DNA from 4 places in the Faecalicatena orotica genome. Region 2 is predicted to be linked to each of the others. Evidence: predicted binding sites of a transcription regulator. Region 2 holds the regulator's gene; each other region holds the start of a gene.
What was found. Region 2 encodes Rex, which represses fermentation and respiration genes when NADH is low (regulators of the CRP and FNR family bind a similar motif). Its sites were predicted from a motif close to ATTGTTAANTANTTAACAAT; they were not measured.

Region 1 (4,413 bases), on a different contig from region 2:
TGTGGTAGACAAACTGTTTGAAAATGCACACCTGACACCAAAGATTGCATATGAGATAGAGGAAGACGGGTCTATGGCCGGGCTGGTAGCCCAGAATTTCGGCATTGCCATCATGCCGGATATTCCGGTCCTGAAACAGCTGAACGTGGATGTTCTCGACATCCGTTCTCCGCAGCAGGTCCGGTATATTTACATGGCACAGGCAAAAGAAAAATACCAGGCCCCTGTGGTCCGCCGGTTTGCAGACTTCGTAAAACGCCGGCAGTTCGTTTAGAAAACAAAATTAGACAGATAGAACAAAAGGAACGTGTGAGCCGGATAAAAAATATAGAAAAAATACTTCATGCCGGGACCCTTCTGCTGGTTGAAACGCAGCATAAACGGCAGGGCCAGTATCATGAAACACTGAATGGCCATCCCGCCCGCCAGCATTTCTGCGCTGAACTGGTACAGGCAGAATAGGGTGTACATGGCACAGAACAGCTCCCTCTTTTCTTTCAGGTAGTACATCAGCACTCCGAGTACGACAAATTCAAACCCGTACTCGTTTAGCGCCAGATTTGGTATGATCCCGGTAATCGTGTCCCCGCTCATATCGCGCAGGAAAGGTAAAAAGTTCGGCAGGCTGTAATATAGGACCTGTACTGCGAACATGATTCCCACGGCCAGAAACCCTTTGCCGGGAGCTTTTTTAAATAATTCGATCGTGCTGATACAGACGCCGACAAGGAACATGGAAAGAAAAATATTATGATTTCCATAACCTGCTGTAGTGGCGAAATGAGCGTCTATGGCGTATCCGAACAAGGTCATGAATACACTCATAAGATACAGGCGGATCAGGTATTTTGTCCGGCTCTTCGTATAATGGTAGCCCCAGACCATACAGAATAAAAACAAGGGGTAAGATATTCTGCCAAGCATGCGAAGTAGCATAGGCGTCCCCTCAAAATAATATCCGATATGGTCGATGACCATAAAGCAAAGAGCGATCATTTTTAAAACAAAAGTACTCATGTAAAAACTCCTCTGATCCGGCGGTGAATTCTGCCCTAATTGTGTCTAAGAAAATTTTACCATCAGTAAAGCCGCAGGTCTACTTAAGAAATCCTTAATAATATCTAAGAGGTTTGTAAAGAAAACAGGCACCGTTATAAGTGAGTGCCTTCTTTGCGTATAAACTGGATAAAATTCTTGACAGCCGAGATCAGGTAGTGTTCCTTCTTGTATGCCATATAAACAGTGTGTGTGAAACCTGCCCCGGAGAGCGGCAGTACGCATACGTTTCTTTCTCGTATCAAATCCACATCGGCTACGAGTGCGATTCCGAAGTCTTCCGCGACAAGAGCAGAGATTGCGTTCTCGTCGGGGGATTCACAGATGATATTCAGGGAAAGGTCATGGGTCTGGTATATGCGGTTCGTAAACTTGCCAAGGCCGGAAGTGCGGTCGTACCCGATGATCGGGTAACGCTCCAGATCCTTCAGGCTGACAAAACCTTGTTCCAGAAGAGGGTGGCCCGGCGGCGTGATGACGACCATCTTCTGGTTAATGATAGGAACGAACTGAATATCCGGCTCATTTTCCACATAGGAGCCAAAGATGACATCATACCGGTCGGCCTTCAGTCCGTTGATCATATCCCCGGTGTGACTCTGGTGAAAACTGAAAGTCACACTGCTGTTCTTTTCTTTCTGCAAAAACTTCCGCACCATATGCGGGATATAGCGTCCTGCAAGGGGGAACACATAGGCGATATCCACATGCCCCTCGTTCCCTGAGAGCTGGCGCATTCTTTCGGCTGCAAGGTCTGTCTCATGCAGGATCCGGTCCACATGTTCCAGAAAAATCTTCCCGTATTTAGTCAGCCGGACATTCCTCCCGGACCTTTCAAATAATATAATATCCAGTTCTTCTTCCAGAACGGCCATTGAGCGGCTCAGGCTCGGCTGGGAGATATTCAGGTCCGCGGCTGCCTGGCGGAAGTGCTGGCATTGGGCAACCTTCTGAAAATAAAGCAGTTGATTGAGTGTCATGAGCAGGCCTCCTTTTTGTATATATTTTATCATAAATGATAGTTTAAATCTATCAAAAAAGTAAGAAAGTTGTATTAGAACTATCGGTTGTGATGAACTATAATGTGATTAAAGAGGTTGTTTAATAATTAACAAACAAAGTTGAGGCAGAAGTAAAAGAAAAATGAGATAAGAATAAGGAGATTAAGAAAATGGCAGAAAGAATTACAGGACATACTGAATTAATAGGTTTAATGGCGTATCCAATCCGTCATTCAAGTTCACCCGCTATGCAGAATGAAGCGTTTGCAAAACTGGGGCTGGATTATGCATACCTCGCATTCGAGGTAGACAATGATTCACTGGAGGATGCGATCAAGGGTCTTCGTGCATTAAAGATGAAAGGTTCCAATGTATCCATGCCAAATAAAACAGTGGTACATAAGTATCTGGATAAGTTATCACCTGCGGCAGAAATGTGCGGGGCGGTCAACACGATTGTCAATGAGGACGGTGTGCTGACAGGGCATATCACAGACGGAATCGGTTATATGGAAGCACTGAAGGATAACCATATAGATGTCATAGGAAAGAAGATGACGATTGTAGGGGCCGGCGGTGCCGCAACAGCGATTGAAATCCAGGCTGCCCTGGACGGTGTAAAAGAAATGTCCATCTTTAATGTAAAAGATAAATTCTGGGGAAATGCCGAGGAGACTGTGCGCAAGATCAACGAGAACACTGAATGCAGGGCGGCGCTCTATGATCTGGCGGATTTGGAACTGTTAAAGAAAGAGATTGCCGGCAGTTATCTTTTTGCAAATGCAACCGGTATGGGGATGAAACCGTTGGAAGGGAAGACTTATATTCCGGACAAATCATTCTTAAGGCCGGACCTGATTGTGACAGATGTCGTTTATTTCCCAAGAGAGACAGCACTTCTTAAGATGGCAAAAGAAGTCGGATGCAAGACGATGAACGGACTAGGCATGATGCTGTTTCAGGGGTCTGCGGCCTTTGAACTCTGGACAGGCCAGCCGATGCCGATAGAATATATGAAAGAAATACTGGATATTAAATACGAGTAAGTAATACGATAACCATTCGCTGAAAGGAAAGAGAGGAAAAACAATGAGTACAGCTGTAAGCAAAACAGGCAGAAAGTTATACCCGAGCGCATTTATACTATATTTAAACTATTTCATCCACGGGATCGGATGTTCCATCTTAGGACAGCAGGTCATGAAAGAGGCACTGGCCGCACAGTGGGGAACAGCGGACGACGCGGTCACACTCGTGGCTGCGGCATTGGGACTCGGCCGTTTGATCACGCTGCCGTTTTCCGGACCGATCTCTGATAAAATGGGACGCCGTGTCAGTTCCCTGATCGGGATATTCTCCTATGCGGTCTTCTTCTTCGGGGTTGCATATTCACCAAACATGCAGGTTGCATACGCGGCGGCAATTCTCGGAGGAGCCGCGAATTCATTTCTGGATACTGGTGTGATCCCGGCCTGTGTAGAGATTCTGGAACCGCGTTCCGGGCTGGCAACCATGCTGACTAAGTTCTTTATCTCCATTTCACAGCTCTTACTTCCGTTCATGCTCGGATTTGTGGCAGCGGCAAATATGTCATACAACACGATTTTAATCGCAGCGGCAGTCGTAATTCTGGTGATCGGTGTGTTAACCTTTAAGATACCGATGCCGGCACAGGAAAAAGCAGCTGATGGAAAGAGCGAATCTTTTATACAGAATCTGAAGCATGCAAAGTTCACCCTGGAGAGTATGGCCCTGATCGCAATCGGATTTACCTGTACTGCAACATTCCAGCTCTGGCTGAATTGTGCGCAGAAGTTCGGGACAGAGATCGCAGGCATGAAAGATGCCAGCATTATGCAGACATGGTATTCCGCAGGAACAATTGTAGCAATACTGCTTACTTCCGTACTGGTAACAAAATTTAAACAAGTTCGTTTCCTTGTAATTTATCCGGCAATTGCCACAATGATGCTGATCATCGTATATATTGTAAGAACTCCGATGATCTGCCAGATCGGTTCCTTCGTGATCGGATACTCAGCGGCAGGAGGGGTGCTCCAGCTGGCTACGGCGACAGTTAACGATCTGTTCCCGAAGATCAAAGGTACGATTACAAGTATCATCATGATCGCATCCAGCCTTTCCAACTATACGATTCTTTCCGCGGCCGGAAAGGTAAGTGCATCCAGCGGTCCGCAGGCAGTCATTACAATGAACATCATCATTACAGTAATTGGAGTAATTCTGGCGTTGTTTGTCAACATGCGTTATGGTAAACTTGTAGATAAAGTTGAAAATTAGTGAGTAAGTTGTGGATAACTTAGAGTGCAGATAAAAGGAGAATGATTATGAATCC
Region 2 (4,413 bases):
CTTAGCCACAACCGTCCTTGCATCTTTCAGGACACACACAACACCATATTTTTCTGTAAAGGCTTTTACCTTTTCAAAACGTTCTTCCTGAAGTTCCGCTACCGAACAGCCGAGAAGGCCGGACATTTCTTTCATATGCGGTGTCAGGATAAGAGGTCTCTCTGTCGTTATCAAGAGTTCGGGATGACAGCTTAATATATTCAGTCCGTCTGCATCAGCCACACAGGGGACCCTGACTTCTTTCAGTGTCGTTTCCAGAATACTTTCTGAAAGCCTGCTCTGCCCCAGACCGCATCCAATACATACCACGTCCGCCCAGCCAAGCAGGTTCTTTAGTTTTTCCTCTTCAAATTCAGTATATGTTGAGATGATGGCTTCGGGGAGTAGCTGCTGCAGAATCACGCGGTTATCCTCTGAGGTATAGATCTGAACAAGTCCCGCCCCGCTTGTATAAGCAGCCTTTGCACTTAAGTAGGCGGCACCGGACATGCCCTTGCTTCCTGTAATCATCAGGACCTTCCCGTAAGTGCCCTTATGGGAGTTCGGTCGTCTGGGCGGCATAAGGTCCGGCAGATCTTTTTTCTCATAGGTATAACAGATATCATTTTCCTTTTCAAATAATCCGCATTGGATACCAATATCAGCCACAACTGTCTTTCCTGCATACATATGCCCGGGATGGAGGATCAGTCCCAGCTTTTCACACTGGAAGGTAACTGTCAAATCTGCCTGAAAAGCACAGCCAAGCACCCTGCCCGTGGCAGAACAGATCCCGGACGGGATGTCTACGGCCACTTTCTGCCCGCTTAAAGCATTCATTTTTACGATAGACTCCAGATAGTCCCCCGTGATTTCTCTATTGAGTCCTACCCCGAAAACTGCATCCACTATAGTAGTATATTCCTGACGGCATACAGTTGTTACCATCGGCACGCCACATTTTTCTGCAATTTCCTTCTGCCTGCGGCAGTCGGCACTCATGGAGGATTCATGGCCCACAAATACGGCCGTAGCATCATATCCTTTTTCTTTCAGCAGCCGGGCAACGGCAAAACCATCCCCGCCATTGTTGCCGGAACCGCAGAATATAAGTGGTTTTTCCAGATTGATTTGTTCCCGCTCCATAGCTTCCACAACTTTTAAGGCGGCCCGCTCCATTAAAACCAGGGACGGCAGGCCAATCTCATTGATGGTAAAGCTGTCCGCTTTCTGCATCCATTCCCCTGTAGGCAGATATCTCATATGCTCTTCCTCCTTGTTTACTTTCAAATTTCCCAAAATACGCCGAAATGAAATGACGTGTAAAAAAGGCACCGCCTTCGTTACACGTCCTGAACGTCTTTGTTAAACTCAAATTTCTACTGTTTACGCTTTGCTGCCGTGTTCCTCATTATAGCTTGTGATATTGTAGGAAAGTTTCATCAGACTATCTGAGAGGTGTACACTCTCTACAATGACATCATCCGGAAGGTTTAGATCCGTATGTGCAAAGTTCCAGATAGCTTTAATTCCATTTGCTACAAGCAGGTCTGCTACTTCTATTGCTTTTGATTTTGGAATCGTAAGCGCTGCAATTTCTATTTCGTTATGTTTTAAAAAGTCTTTTAATTCATCCATCATGCGGACCGGTATGCCGCGGATAGAAACACCTTCGAGTCTCGGATTCACATCGAACAGTCCTTTCAGACTGAAACCACTCTTCTCAAAAGACGCGTAATTCGCAAGTGCCTGCCCGAGATTGCCGGCTCCAATTATAATCATATTATGCTGTCTGTTTAAACCGAGGATCTTCCCGATCTCTGTATAAAGATACTTTACGTTATATCCATAGCCCTGTTGTCCAAAGCCGCCGAAATTATTTAAATCCTGACGGATCTGTGAAGCAGTGACACTCATCTTCTTGCTCAGGTCATTTGACGAAATCCGCTCAACCCCTGCATCCAGTAATTCTCCCAAATATCTGTAATATCTTGGCAGCCTTCCTATTACCGCACGTGATATTTCTCTCTCTTCCACAGTTATCACCCTCCAAACTTAGTCTAGTACATCGTTTTGTAATGATCTATGCTCTTCATAATATGATACATAGGTACTTACAAAACAATGTACCGAATTTTATTATATAGAATTGTGTGGACAAAGTCAATTTTTTAGTTGTATTTTACTTTATTTTCGCTATAATGAAATAAGTATGTATTTCCTTATTACGGCCAAAACGCTGTAAAATAAGGCACACTTAAGATGCAGGAGGTTAATTATGATACTCGCATGTCATAATCTTAATAAATCATTCGGAGACCAGCTGATCGTAAAAGACGGGTCTTTCCATATAGAAGACAGAGAAAAGGCCGCACTTGTCGGCGTAAACGGGGCGGGCAAATCCACCATTTTAAAGATGATCGTGAAGGAAGAGCCCATAGACAGCGGTGAGGTTGTTCTGACAAGGGGGAAGACGCTTGGCTACCTTGCACAGCAGCAGAAGCTGGAAAGCGGACGTTCCATTTATGAGGAGGTCAAGACCGCTAAGGCCGATATTATTGCAATGGAACAGCAAATCCGCACGATCGAACATGAATTGAAGTCATTAAACGGTGAGGAACTTGAGAAGCGGCTGGAAACCTATAACCGCCTTATGTCACAGTTTGAAGCACAGAATGGATATGCCTATGAAAGTGAGATCACCGGCGTCTTAAAAGGTCTTGGTTTTGGTGAAGAAGATTTTAATAAGATGACGGACACCCTTTCTGGCGGGCAGAAAACCCGTGTCTCCCTCGGTAAGCTGCTGCTGACCAAACCGGATATCCTGCTCCTTGATGAACCGACGAACCATCTGGACCTGAATTCCATCACCTGGCTGGAAACCTATCTTCTGAACTACCCGGGTGCTGTTTTTATTGTATCCCATGACCGTTTCTTCCTGAACCGTGTCGTGACAAAGGTAATCGAAGTTGAGAATGGGGCTGTCCGCATGTATGCCGGGAATTACAAGGCGTATGCGGATAAGAAACAGCAGATCCGGGATGCCATGCTCAAAGAATACCTGAACCAGCAGCGTGAAATCAAGCATCAGGAAGCTGTCATTGAAAAGCTCCGCTCCTTCAACCGCGAAAAGTCTATCAAGCGTGCAGAGAGCCGGGAAAAGATGCTGAACAAGATGACGCTTGTGGAAAAGCCACAGGAGCCCGCTAAAGAGATACACTTTTCCCTGGAACCATCCTGCATCAGCGGAAATGATGTTCTGTCCGTGGAAGAATTATCCAAATCTTTCGATCATCAGATCCTGTTCCAGAATATCAGCTTTGATATCAAACGAGGGGAACACGTGGCTGTTATCGGGGACAACGGGACTGGAAAGACAACCCTGCTCAAGATACTCAATCAGGTAGTTTCGCCGGATACCGGGTCATTTACTCTGGGTTCCAAAGTGAAGATAGGCTATTATGACCAGGAACACCATGTACTCCATGACGGAAAGAATATTTTCGATGAAATCTCGGATGATTACCCGACCCTCACGAATACGCAGATACGCAATACACTGGCTGCATTCCAGTTTACCGGGGATGATGTCTACAAGCTTATTGGCGATTTGAGCGGCGGTGAAAAAGGCCGCGTTTCTCTTGCAAAGCTTATGTTGTCCGAGGCGAATTTCCTGATTCTCGATGAGCCGACGAACCATCTGGACATCACATCCAAGGAGATTCTGGAAAAGGCCCTGAATGAATATACGGGCACCGTCCTCTATGTATCACACGACAGGTATTTTATTAACCAGACGGCCGGGCGGATTCTGGAACTTGTCAATCAGACGTTCGTGAACTATATCGGGAATTATGATTATTACCTTGAAAAGAAAGAAGAACTGACTGCGGTTTATGCATCTTCCACCGCCTCCCCGGCATCTGTTTCAGACAATACCGCATCATACGGGGAGGATATCGGATCTGCATCAGATGGGCGTTTAAGCTGGCAGGAACAGAAGGAACAGCAGGCGAAAGAACGTAAACGGCAAAGTGATTTGAAAAAGACCGAGGACAGGATCGCAGTTTTGGAAGAAAGAAATGCCAGGATTGATGAGCTGATGACACATGAGGATGTCTATTCCAACTCTGTGAAATGTCAGGAGCTCGCCGTAGAGAAATCTGGAAATGAAGAAGAGCTGGAACTGCTTTATGAAAAGTGGGAGGAACTGGCCCAATAAAAGAGGAACACCTGACACACGCAAGTGCCGGGTGTTCCTTTTTTGCAGCCCCTTTGGGGGCTGTACATTCTATAGGTGTGCTGCGATTGCTTTGATGAAGTCCTCGCTGTTTAATACTGTAGGATTCTCAATAGTGGTAATCAGGGCCAGATCCTTTGTCATGCTTCCTGCTTCAATCGTGTCAATTGTGGCCTTTTCCAGTCTGTCTGCAA
Region 3 (4,413 bases), on a different contig from region 2:
TAACAGTTTCATCTTTTACAAGTGTAGATTCTTCAGACACAGATAATACCTCCATTAAGATTTTTCTTAATCATATCAGTTTTTGTCGAAAAACACAATGATTTGCGGCTATCATATTCCTTTTTCAAAATTATCCAGTACATGCGGCAGTAACTTGTCACTATAAGCGGAAAGTGAATATTTACCCTCACACAGTGCCCAGTCATACAAGAGCGCACGCTCATACATGGTGTAGATTTTTACAAGCCCGTCAACAGTAGAAGTCCGGCTGAATTCCCCGGTATCTATCCCTGCCGCTATGATCTCTGTAATCAGCTGAAAATAATAACGGTCATCATCCAGCAGTGACCGGTTATCTTTAGTTACAAGCTGGGAGGAATATAAGGATGCAAGCAGGTTCATGTCGATGCTCGTCTCAATCATATAGAATAATTCGTGGTTCAGCAGTAACAGCTTGTCTCTGGAAGAAAGTGACTGGTCCAGAGTATTGTTGATTTCTTCATATTTCTGGTCGAACAGATCAGATAAAGTAGAAAGAAGGGCATCTTTCCCCTTAAAATAGTGGTAAAAGGTTCCCTTGGATGTCTTTGACAACTTAATAATGTCTTCGACGGTAGTATTGTCGTAACCGTTTTTATAAAATAAATTCCAGGCAGCCTTTACAATTCTGCTTTTGGTTGTCTGTTTTTTACGTGGCATAATACCCTCACTTCCTTGTAAATGCGCAGCTGTCAGGATATGTGAATAATAACTGAGAGGCTGCATACAGTTGTTTCTTTTTAGCTTGTATTATAGTATAGCATAAGTTGGAGTCCGCTACAAACAAAAAGAGGAAAATGAAGATTTCCCCTTCATTTTCCCCTTATATATAAGGACTAGGACTGTTTCTTATTTTCCTCTGGATACTTTGAAACCGTATCTGAGCGGATCATCCGGATCGATTACATAAGTTGACTCTCCTGTGATATAGGCGCTTCCTGTAATTTGAGGAATGACTGCTTTGAATTCCCCTACTGTTGCTTCTTCCTTTATAACACCTTTGAACTGGGAACCGATAAAGCTTTCGTACACGAAAGGCTCTCCGATCTTTATCTGGCCGCGGGAATAAAGTGTTGCCAGCTTTGCACTTGTTCCTGTTCCGCACGGTGAACGGTCAGCCATGTAATCACCGAAAATAACTACGTTGCGGTAGTCACATCCGTCAGTTTTTGTATGGCAGTAAAGCTCAGCCAGGTCTACGGTAGTGATGTCAAGTTCAGGATGCTTAATCTCTACTTCTTTATTAACTTGTTCAATGACCTTCATTCCGAAATTGGTTAATTCAGGAATAGACTCTTTGTTAACTGTCCAGCCCATCTGCTCGATATCTACGAGGGCGAAGAAACTTCCGCCGAATGCAATATCGTATTTTACTTCTTTGCCGTCGACAACGGTCGTCAGATTTTCTTTATATAAGAAAGCAGGCACATTTGTCAAGGTTACGTTCAGAACCTTTCCATTCTTAACTTCTGCCTTTACACGAATAAGTCCGGCCGGAGCGTCTAATACTACTTCTGTATACGGTTCAACAGCAGGAACGAGTCCGGCTTCGATCAGAGCCGTTGTTGTTCCGATCGTCCCATGTCCGCACATGTTCAGATATTCACCCGTATCCATGAAGATAACACCGAAGTCTGCTTCCGGATTAACAGGCTCTGTAACGAGTGCACCAAACATATCATGATGGCCGCGCGGTTCGAACATGAGTGCCTGACGGTATTTATCATAGTTTTTTGCAAGGTACTGCTTGCGTTCCATCATGGAGTCCCCTTTTAACTCAGGAAATCCTGACATAATAATACGGGTGAACTCTCCGACAGTGTGTGTGTCGATTGCCTTAAATGATGCTTCGAATGCATCCAGGTTAATTTTGGGATTGTAATTCATTACTTTTCCTCCTAATTGGTAGTTTATAGAACTTGTCTATAAGCGATTTAATAACAGGAATAAAATAACCTATTATATAGAAAGTATCCTGCAAAATACGGAGCCCAAATTGATAAAAAATCGACGAATAGACCGCGTTCTAGTACGAAGTTCAGTTTATATTAATTATTATGTACGAAAACCCTTGAAAAGTCAACGATTATTTGTTAATATAAAAAACAGATAAAGTAAAAAATAAAATATCAAATTGAATGTGTAATTTTGATAATTTGATATCCGCGGCTAAAGTGACAACGGCCCGGAAAGCTTGGAAAAACTGAATATGGGGGTAGAAGGGTAACTGGTGTGCCTCCTGGTCTTCAAAACCAGTGTTGGGCGTTAGGAGCGTCCTGGGTGGGTTCGATTCCCACATGCCTCCGCCAAAAATCAGATTTGTGAGATTAATTTCACAAACTTACTATATATAAGGAGCAGCGTATGCTGCCTTTTGTTTGAAAAAATATTGTAAAAGCTGGTCGGGCAGAGATAAAACAGCCTGCAGAAGCATGGCAGATGCCGTGTGTCAGCCGCTTTACTTATAGAAAAGATAAATAATATATAATCTAAAAGGAGAAACAGGTCATGGGAAAGTTACAGTTTTTGCTAAGACAGCATGTAGGTGCTCCATGTGAGCCGGTTGTGAAAGCCGGGGACAAAGTGGAGAAGGGAACACTGATTGCCGTCCCGAATGGACTGGGAGCCAACATTTTTTCCAGTGTCTATGGAAGTGTCGAGTCTGTTCTTGAAGACAGAATCGTCATTGTTCCGGATGAGGAACAGAAGGATGCGTTTGTACAGATCCATGAAGGCAGCCCGCTGGAGATGGTGAAGGAAGCCGGAGTGGTCGGAATGGGCGGGGCCGGATTCCCGACAGGCGTCAAACTGGGGACAGATTTAAAAGGTGGTTACATTCTTGTGAATGCGGTTGAGTGTGAACCGGGACTGTACCATAATATCCGTCAGATTGAAGAGAATATGGAGATGACTCTCAAAGGTGTAAAATATTGTATGGAAATCTCCAATGCTGCAAAAGCTATTTTTGCAATCAAGGCTAAGAATAAAAAAGCGGTAGATACTATCCGTGAAGCGATTAAAGGAGAGGAAAATATCTCTATCCACCTGCTTCCGGATATTTATCCAATGGGCGAGGAACGTGCGGTTGTAAGAGAGACTCTCGGAAAGCTGCTTGATCCTACACAGCTTCCGTCAGCAGCGGATTCGGTTGTGATTAATGTAGAGACAGTACTGCGTGTTGCAGAAGCGATAGAACTGAGAAAGCCATGCTATAGCAAGAACCTGACGGTCATTGGCAAGTTAAACGGCGGGAACCAGCCGCATGTTTATATGGATGTTCCGGTAGGGACAAGCGTGGAGGATATGATTGAATGTTCCGGTGGAATTGATGGTGTGTATGGGGAAATCATCATGGGCGGACCATTTACAGGAAAGGCAGTTGCGATGGATGCACCGGTTACAAAGACGACCGGGGGTATTATTGTAACAATAGATTTACCGGACCTGCACGGCGCACCGGTAGGGCTTCTTGTCTGCGCATGCGGTGGAAATGAAGAGCGTATGCGTGATATCTGCGAAAAGATGCATGGAGAGGTTGTATCTGTAGCAAGATGTAAGCAGGCGATTGAGATGAAAAACGGGACACTGAAATGTGAGAATCCGGGCAACTGTCCGGGACAGGCCCAGAAGTGTCTGCAGTTTAAGAAGGACGGCGCCGAATATATTATCATCGGCAACTGCTCTGATTGTTCCAATACAGTTATGGGATCTGCACCTAAGATGAAACTGAAAGTGTTCCATCAGACAGACCATATTATGAGGACAATTAATCATCCATTATATAGAAGATTAACAGTTTCTAAGCAGGTGGACCAGCTTCCGGACGGCCGGTAAGACTGAGAGCCCTGTTGGAAAATAGATATTTCCCGGGGAGTTGATATCCGGGAAGGTGTTTACAATGTTACTATATGGAACTGGCGGATACGTCAGTCCATATACAGTGCCGCACAAGTGTGTGTGCCTGCCTGAAGGACCAGCACAGCGGTCCTTGGGATATAAGATAAAAGGAGGAAAGAAAGTATGTCAATTACAGCTGAAACAGCGAAAGAACATGCGAAGGATCCTGCGGTGCTTTGCTGCAGGGCAGAAGAAGGCATAACAATTCAGGCATCCAACCTGGAAGATCCTGCCATTTTTGATGATCTGGTAGATTCAGGACTTTTGGACCTGGAAGGTGCATTGACGATCGAACAGGTGTTAGGCGCAAAGCTTACAAAGACCTGTGATTCTCTGTGTCCTTTAACAGCGGATGTTGTAGAAGGTGCCAAGGTGATTGAAGAACCAGCTAAAGAGGAAGCACCTGCTGCAGAAGAAGCTCCGGAAGTTATCGCACCGCCGGCGCCGCCAGTACCACCATCTGCACCGGGCGGAGTG
Region 4 (4,413 bases), on a different contig from region 2:
CGAAGTATGAGGAGGGGCTTAAATGGATGCCGGATCGTTATACGGAGTTGTGTATTGAGGGCGGATGCCATGCTTACTTTGGTAACTACGGGAAACAAAAAGGCGACGGTGCGGCGGGGATCAGCCGTGAGAAACAGCAGGAGCAAACGGCTGCAGCAGTGGTGCAGATGATACAGGGGGCCGGGCAATAGAGGAAATTGCAAAAAAGTATTGACATGGAGTTCACTCAAAGGTCTATAGTAAAAAAGAAGCATATCGGACAGGATTTAAGAAAGAGGGACTAAAACATGGTATACAGAGATTTTCAGGATTTAAAGCTTTCTGCATTAGGGTTTGGGGCAATGCGTCTGCCGCTTACTGGTGACGGACAGATTGATGAGGAACAGACGGCCAGAATGACTGCTTATGCAATAGAACACGGTGTGAATTATTTTGACACTGCATATGGTTACCACGATGGAAAATCAGAAGTCGTTATGGGAAAAGTTCTTTCCTCATACCCGAGGGAAAGCTATTATCTTGCGGATAAGTTTCCCGGATATGATCTCTCCAATATGGGAAAAGTAGAGGAGATTTTTGAGGAACAGCTGGAAAGATGCGGCGTAGAGTATTTTGATTTTTACCTGTTTCACAATGTGTATGAGAAAAATATTGATCCATATATGGACCCTGATTACGGGATTATGGAGTATCTGTTAAAGCAGAAAGAAAACGGTCGCATCAGACATCTCGGGTTTTCGGCACATGGGCGTTATGATACGATCAAACGTTTTCTGGATACATATGGAAGGCATATGGAATTCTGCCAGATCCAGCTGAATTATTTGGACTGGAAGCTGCAGGATGCAAAAGCAAAGGTGGAATTGCTGGGTGAATATCAGATTCCGGTATGGGTAATGGAGCCGCTTCGGGGAGGAAAGCTAGTCTCTCTTTCCGAAGAGAACGAGAAAAAATTAAAAGCGCTCCGTCCGGAAGAGGACATTCCTGCATGGGCATTCCGATTTTTGCAGAGCGTGAAAGGAGTAGCAGTAACTCTGTCAGGAATGTCTGACATGGAACAGATGGTAGACAATGTCCGTACCTTTGAGGAAGATAAGCCGCTTGATGAAACGGAAATGAAGGCATTGATGGAAGTGGCAGATAGTATGCTGGATGTTCTTCCTTGTACGGCATGCCGCTATTGCGTGACACATTGTCCCAAGGGGCTGGATATACCGGTACTGCTGTCACTTTATAATGAAACAAGATTTGTTAATGGAGCGATTACGCATATGGCAGTAGATGCACTTGATGAAGAGAAAAGGCCGGGCCAGTGTATCGGCTGTAAGAGCTGTGAGGCTGTCTGTCCACAGCAGCTGGCGATTGCAGATGCGATGCATGATTTTACGGAAAAGCTGAAACAGCCGGCGGGGCTGTAAAGCTCTGTCCATAGAAACCCGTTGCAACTCTTCCCGGAAACACTTATAATAATTAATGGACGCTAAATAGAAGCAAAATACTAGAGAACTGAAGGGACGCGGCAGAGATGGTAAAAGCGGTATTTATTGATTATACAGGTACAACGGTACAGGAAGGCGGGGATGAACTGCAGGAGATCATTATGAGAATCTGCAGAAACAGCAATATCCATGACCCAAAAGAGGCTGTAGGACGCTGGTGGGAGCTTATGAAGCAGTATGAAGAAAGCAGTTACAAAGAAGCATATCTGACCGAAGATGAGATCGTCGAGAAGGTGCTGGCAGATTTGTGCAGGATGGACGGCCTTAAGGAGAATCTGGATGAACTGCATGAGCTGTTCCGGGGATTCTGGGTGAATGCACCGTTGTTTGATGACGCAGAAAGATTTTATAATAGATGTGAAGTTCCTGTCTATGTAATTACGAATAATGGAGTTCCCTATGTCGAGGAAAGCATGAAGAAAAAAGGACTTTCCCCGGCAGGGATTATTTCCGCAGATATGGTAAGAGCATATAAGCCGCATCGGGAAGTCTTCGAAAAGGCATTGCAGATAAGCGGATGCAGGGCGGAGGAGACGGTCCACATCGGGGATTCTTACGATTCAGATGTTTTGGGTGCACAGGCGGCGGGAATATGGCCTATACTGGTGGACCGTACGGGAAAACAGCAACATAATGATATCCTGACTGTACAGTCTTTGACAGATATAATTATAAAAGAATGACTGACACAAAAACCACATAACAAATTGCTCTGTTACTGAAAGGGCATTTTGTTATGTGTTTTTTTATATTGAAGAAAGATGAAGCATTCGTTTCGTAAATAAACTATTTTCTGAATCGTGGATGTGGTTATACCAGAAACCACATTGAAAACATAAGGTGGAAATGCACGAAAAACGTTCCGAAATAACAGCATAGTGCACAAAAATAAAGGCTGAAATTGACATGTATTTCGTGGCATAGTATAATGTTAAAAAGATAACATTATCTGGTACAGCCAGATTTACTGAATGAAGGAGGAAATGAGATGGGAGAATTCAGGGTACTGGAAATCAAGCAGAGTGTATTTGCAGACAATGATAAACGGGCACAGGAATTAAGAGGCGAGCTGAAAGAGAAAAAAGTCTTTCTGCTAAATCTGATGTCTTCCCCGGGGTCGGGTAAGACGACGACATTATCGAGGACAATCGAACAGCTGAAAGACGAACTGAAGATCGGCGTGATGGAGGCGGATATCGATTCAGATGTGGATGCAGAGACGATTTCCAATCTTGGTGTGAGGGCAATCCAGCTTCATACAGGGGGAATGTGCCATCTGGATGCGGATATGACGCGTCAGGGACTGGAAGGGCTAAAGACCGGGGATCTTGACCTGGCGATTCTGGAGAATGTGGGAAACCTTGTCTGCCCGGCAGAGTTTGATACAGGGGCAGTTAAGAATGCCATGATCCTGAGTGTGCCGGAAGGGGATGATAAGCCATTGAAGTATCCCCTGATGTTTTCCATCTGTGATGTGGTGCTGATCAACAAGATCGATGTGCTCCCGTATTTCGACTTTGATATGGAAAAATGCCGGAAGAACATTCTGATGAGGAATCCCAATGCAAAGATTATTCCAATTTGTGCCCGCACAGGGGAAGGGATAGAGGAATGGACCAACTGGCTGAAGGAAGAAGTGAGAGGCTGGCAGTCGTAAAGACGGCTGTCTGAATCCGGGTATGGATATACCCGGGGGAAGGAGTGAAAGTGATGGCAGAAGAGAGAAAATTAATATTAAAGCTGGGGCAGAAGATTACGGACCGTATCGGGCACAAGGTGACTGTGGATGATCCGGAATACTGGGGGCTTGCCTGTGTAATTACGGATGAGATGGCGGAAGTGGCGCTGGCCATGAAGGTACGCAAACCGGCCAGCGCGCAGGAGATCGCAAAGAAGTGTAAAAAACCGCTGAAGCGGACAGAAGAACTTCTGCAGGAAATGAGTGTGATCGGTCTTCTGGAATATAACTGGGAGAATGCTGACCACCATAAGCAGTACATACTTCCGATGTTCGTACCGGGCTGTGCGGAATTTATGAACATGAATAAGGAACAGGTGGAAGAACATCCGGAGATCGCACGGTTTTTCGAGAGAATGTCACGCCTTCCGCTGGAGAAAGTCACACCGATGGTGCCTCTTGGCGGGGCCGGGGTAGGAATGCACGTGATTCCGGTGGAAAAAGCGATTCCGACGGAGCAGAAATCTGTCAGTGTGGAACATATATCCCACTGGGTACAGAAGTATAAAGGGAAATATGCAGTGGGTGCCTGTTCCTGCCGCCGTTCACGCAGGATCCAGGGGGAAGGCTGCGGGCATCTTGAGGACGATATGTGCATTGGTGTAGGGGATATGGCGGATTACCTCGTCGAGACAGGGAAGGGAAGGTATATCGATGAAGCAGAAGTGATGGAGATTCTTCAGCGTGCAGAGGACAACGGGCTGGTACACCAGATCACCAACATAGACGGGGAAGATAAGATCTTTGCCATCTGCAACTGCTGTGTCTGTTCCTGTTATGCTCTGCGCACCTCACAGCTTTTTAACACGCCAAACTTGTCCCGTTCCGCTTATATCGCGCGAGTGGATGCCGATAACTGCGTGGCATGCGGACAGTGTGTGGAATACTGTCCGTCCGGCGCAGCCAAACTGGGACAAAAGCTTTGTACGAAGGAGGGCCCGGTCGTATATCCGAAGCAGGAGCTTCCGGATGCCGTGAAATGGGGACCGGAGAAGTGGAATGAAAATTACAGGGACGACAACCAGATCAACTGTTATGATACAGGAACATCTCCGTGTAAGACGAACTGCCCGGCACATATTGCGGTGCAGGGATATATTAAGATGGCATCTCAGGGAAGATATCTGGATGCATTGAAACTGATCAAGAAGGAAAACCCGTTCCCGGCAGTCTGCG

Region 1: the regulator Rex is predicted to act here: its motif matches at 2,153-2,172, upstream of ABIN22_RS22610 (shikimate dehydrogenase).
Region 3: the regulator Rex is predicted to act here: its motif matches at 2,035-2,054, upstream of ABIN22_RS16015 (proline racemase family protein).
Region 4: the regulator Rex is predicted to act here: its motif matches at 2,427-2,446, upstream of hypB (hydrogenase nickel incorporation protein HypB).

Annotation. Positions count from the first base shown of each region.
Region 1 is NZ_CAJJZH010000018.1:35,111-39,523, forward strand. Features, by position in the region: gene ABIN22_RS22595 (LysR family transcriptional regulator) at 1-274, shown strand, start outside; gene ABIN22_RS22600 (TraX family protein) at 271-1,017, opposite strand; gene ABIN22_RS22605 (LysR family transcriptional regulator) at 1,152-2,036, opposite strand; gene ABIN22_RS22610 (shikimate dehydrogenase) at 2,228-3,103, shown strand; gene ABIN22_RS22615 (MFS transporter) at 3,147-4,358, shown strand; gene aroD (type I 3-dehydroquinate dehydratase) at 4,406-4,413, shown strand, end outside.
Region 2 is NZ_CAJJZH010000011.1:25,540-29,952, reverse strand. Features, by position in the region: gene ABIN22_RS19665 (NAD(P)H-hydrate dehydratase) at 1-1,242, opposite strand, end outside; gene ABIN22_RS19660 (redox-sensing transcriptional repressor Rex) at 1,366-2,016, opposite strand; gene ABIN22_RS19655 (ABC-F family ATP-binding cassette domain-containing protein) at 2,258-4,201, shown strand; gene ABIN22_RS19650 (NADP-dependent isocitrate dehydrogenase) at 4,271-4,413, opposite strand, start outside.
Region 3 is NZ_CAJJZH010000007.1:251,898-256,310, forward strand. Features, by position in the region: gene ABIN22_RS16005 (hypothetical protein) at 1-40, opposite strand, end outside; gene ABIN22_RS16010 (TetR/AcrR family transcriptional regulator) at 112-699, opposite strand; gene ABIN22_RS16015 (proline racemase family protein) at 889-1,926, opposite strand; tRNA gene ABIN22_RS16020 (tRNA-Sec) at 2,251-2,348, shown strand; gene prdC (proline reductase-associated electron transfer protein PrdC) at 2,548-3,873, shown strand; gene prdA (D-proline reductase (dithiol) proprotein PrdA) at 4,060-4,413, shown strand, end outside.
Region 4 is NZ_CAJJZH010000013.1:39,718-44,130, forward strand. Features, by position in the region: gene ABIN22_RS20925 (alpha/beta fold hydrolase) at 1-191, shown strand, start outside; gene ABIN22_RS20930 (aldo/keto reductase) at 288-1,418, shown strand; gene ABIN22_RS20935 (HAD family hydrolase) at 1,526-2,182, shown strand; gene hypB (hydrogenase nickel incorporation protein HypB) at 2,488-3,156, shown strand; gene ABIN22_RS20945 (FAD-dependent oxidoreductase) at 3,210-4,413, shown strand, end outside.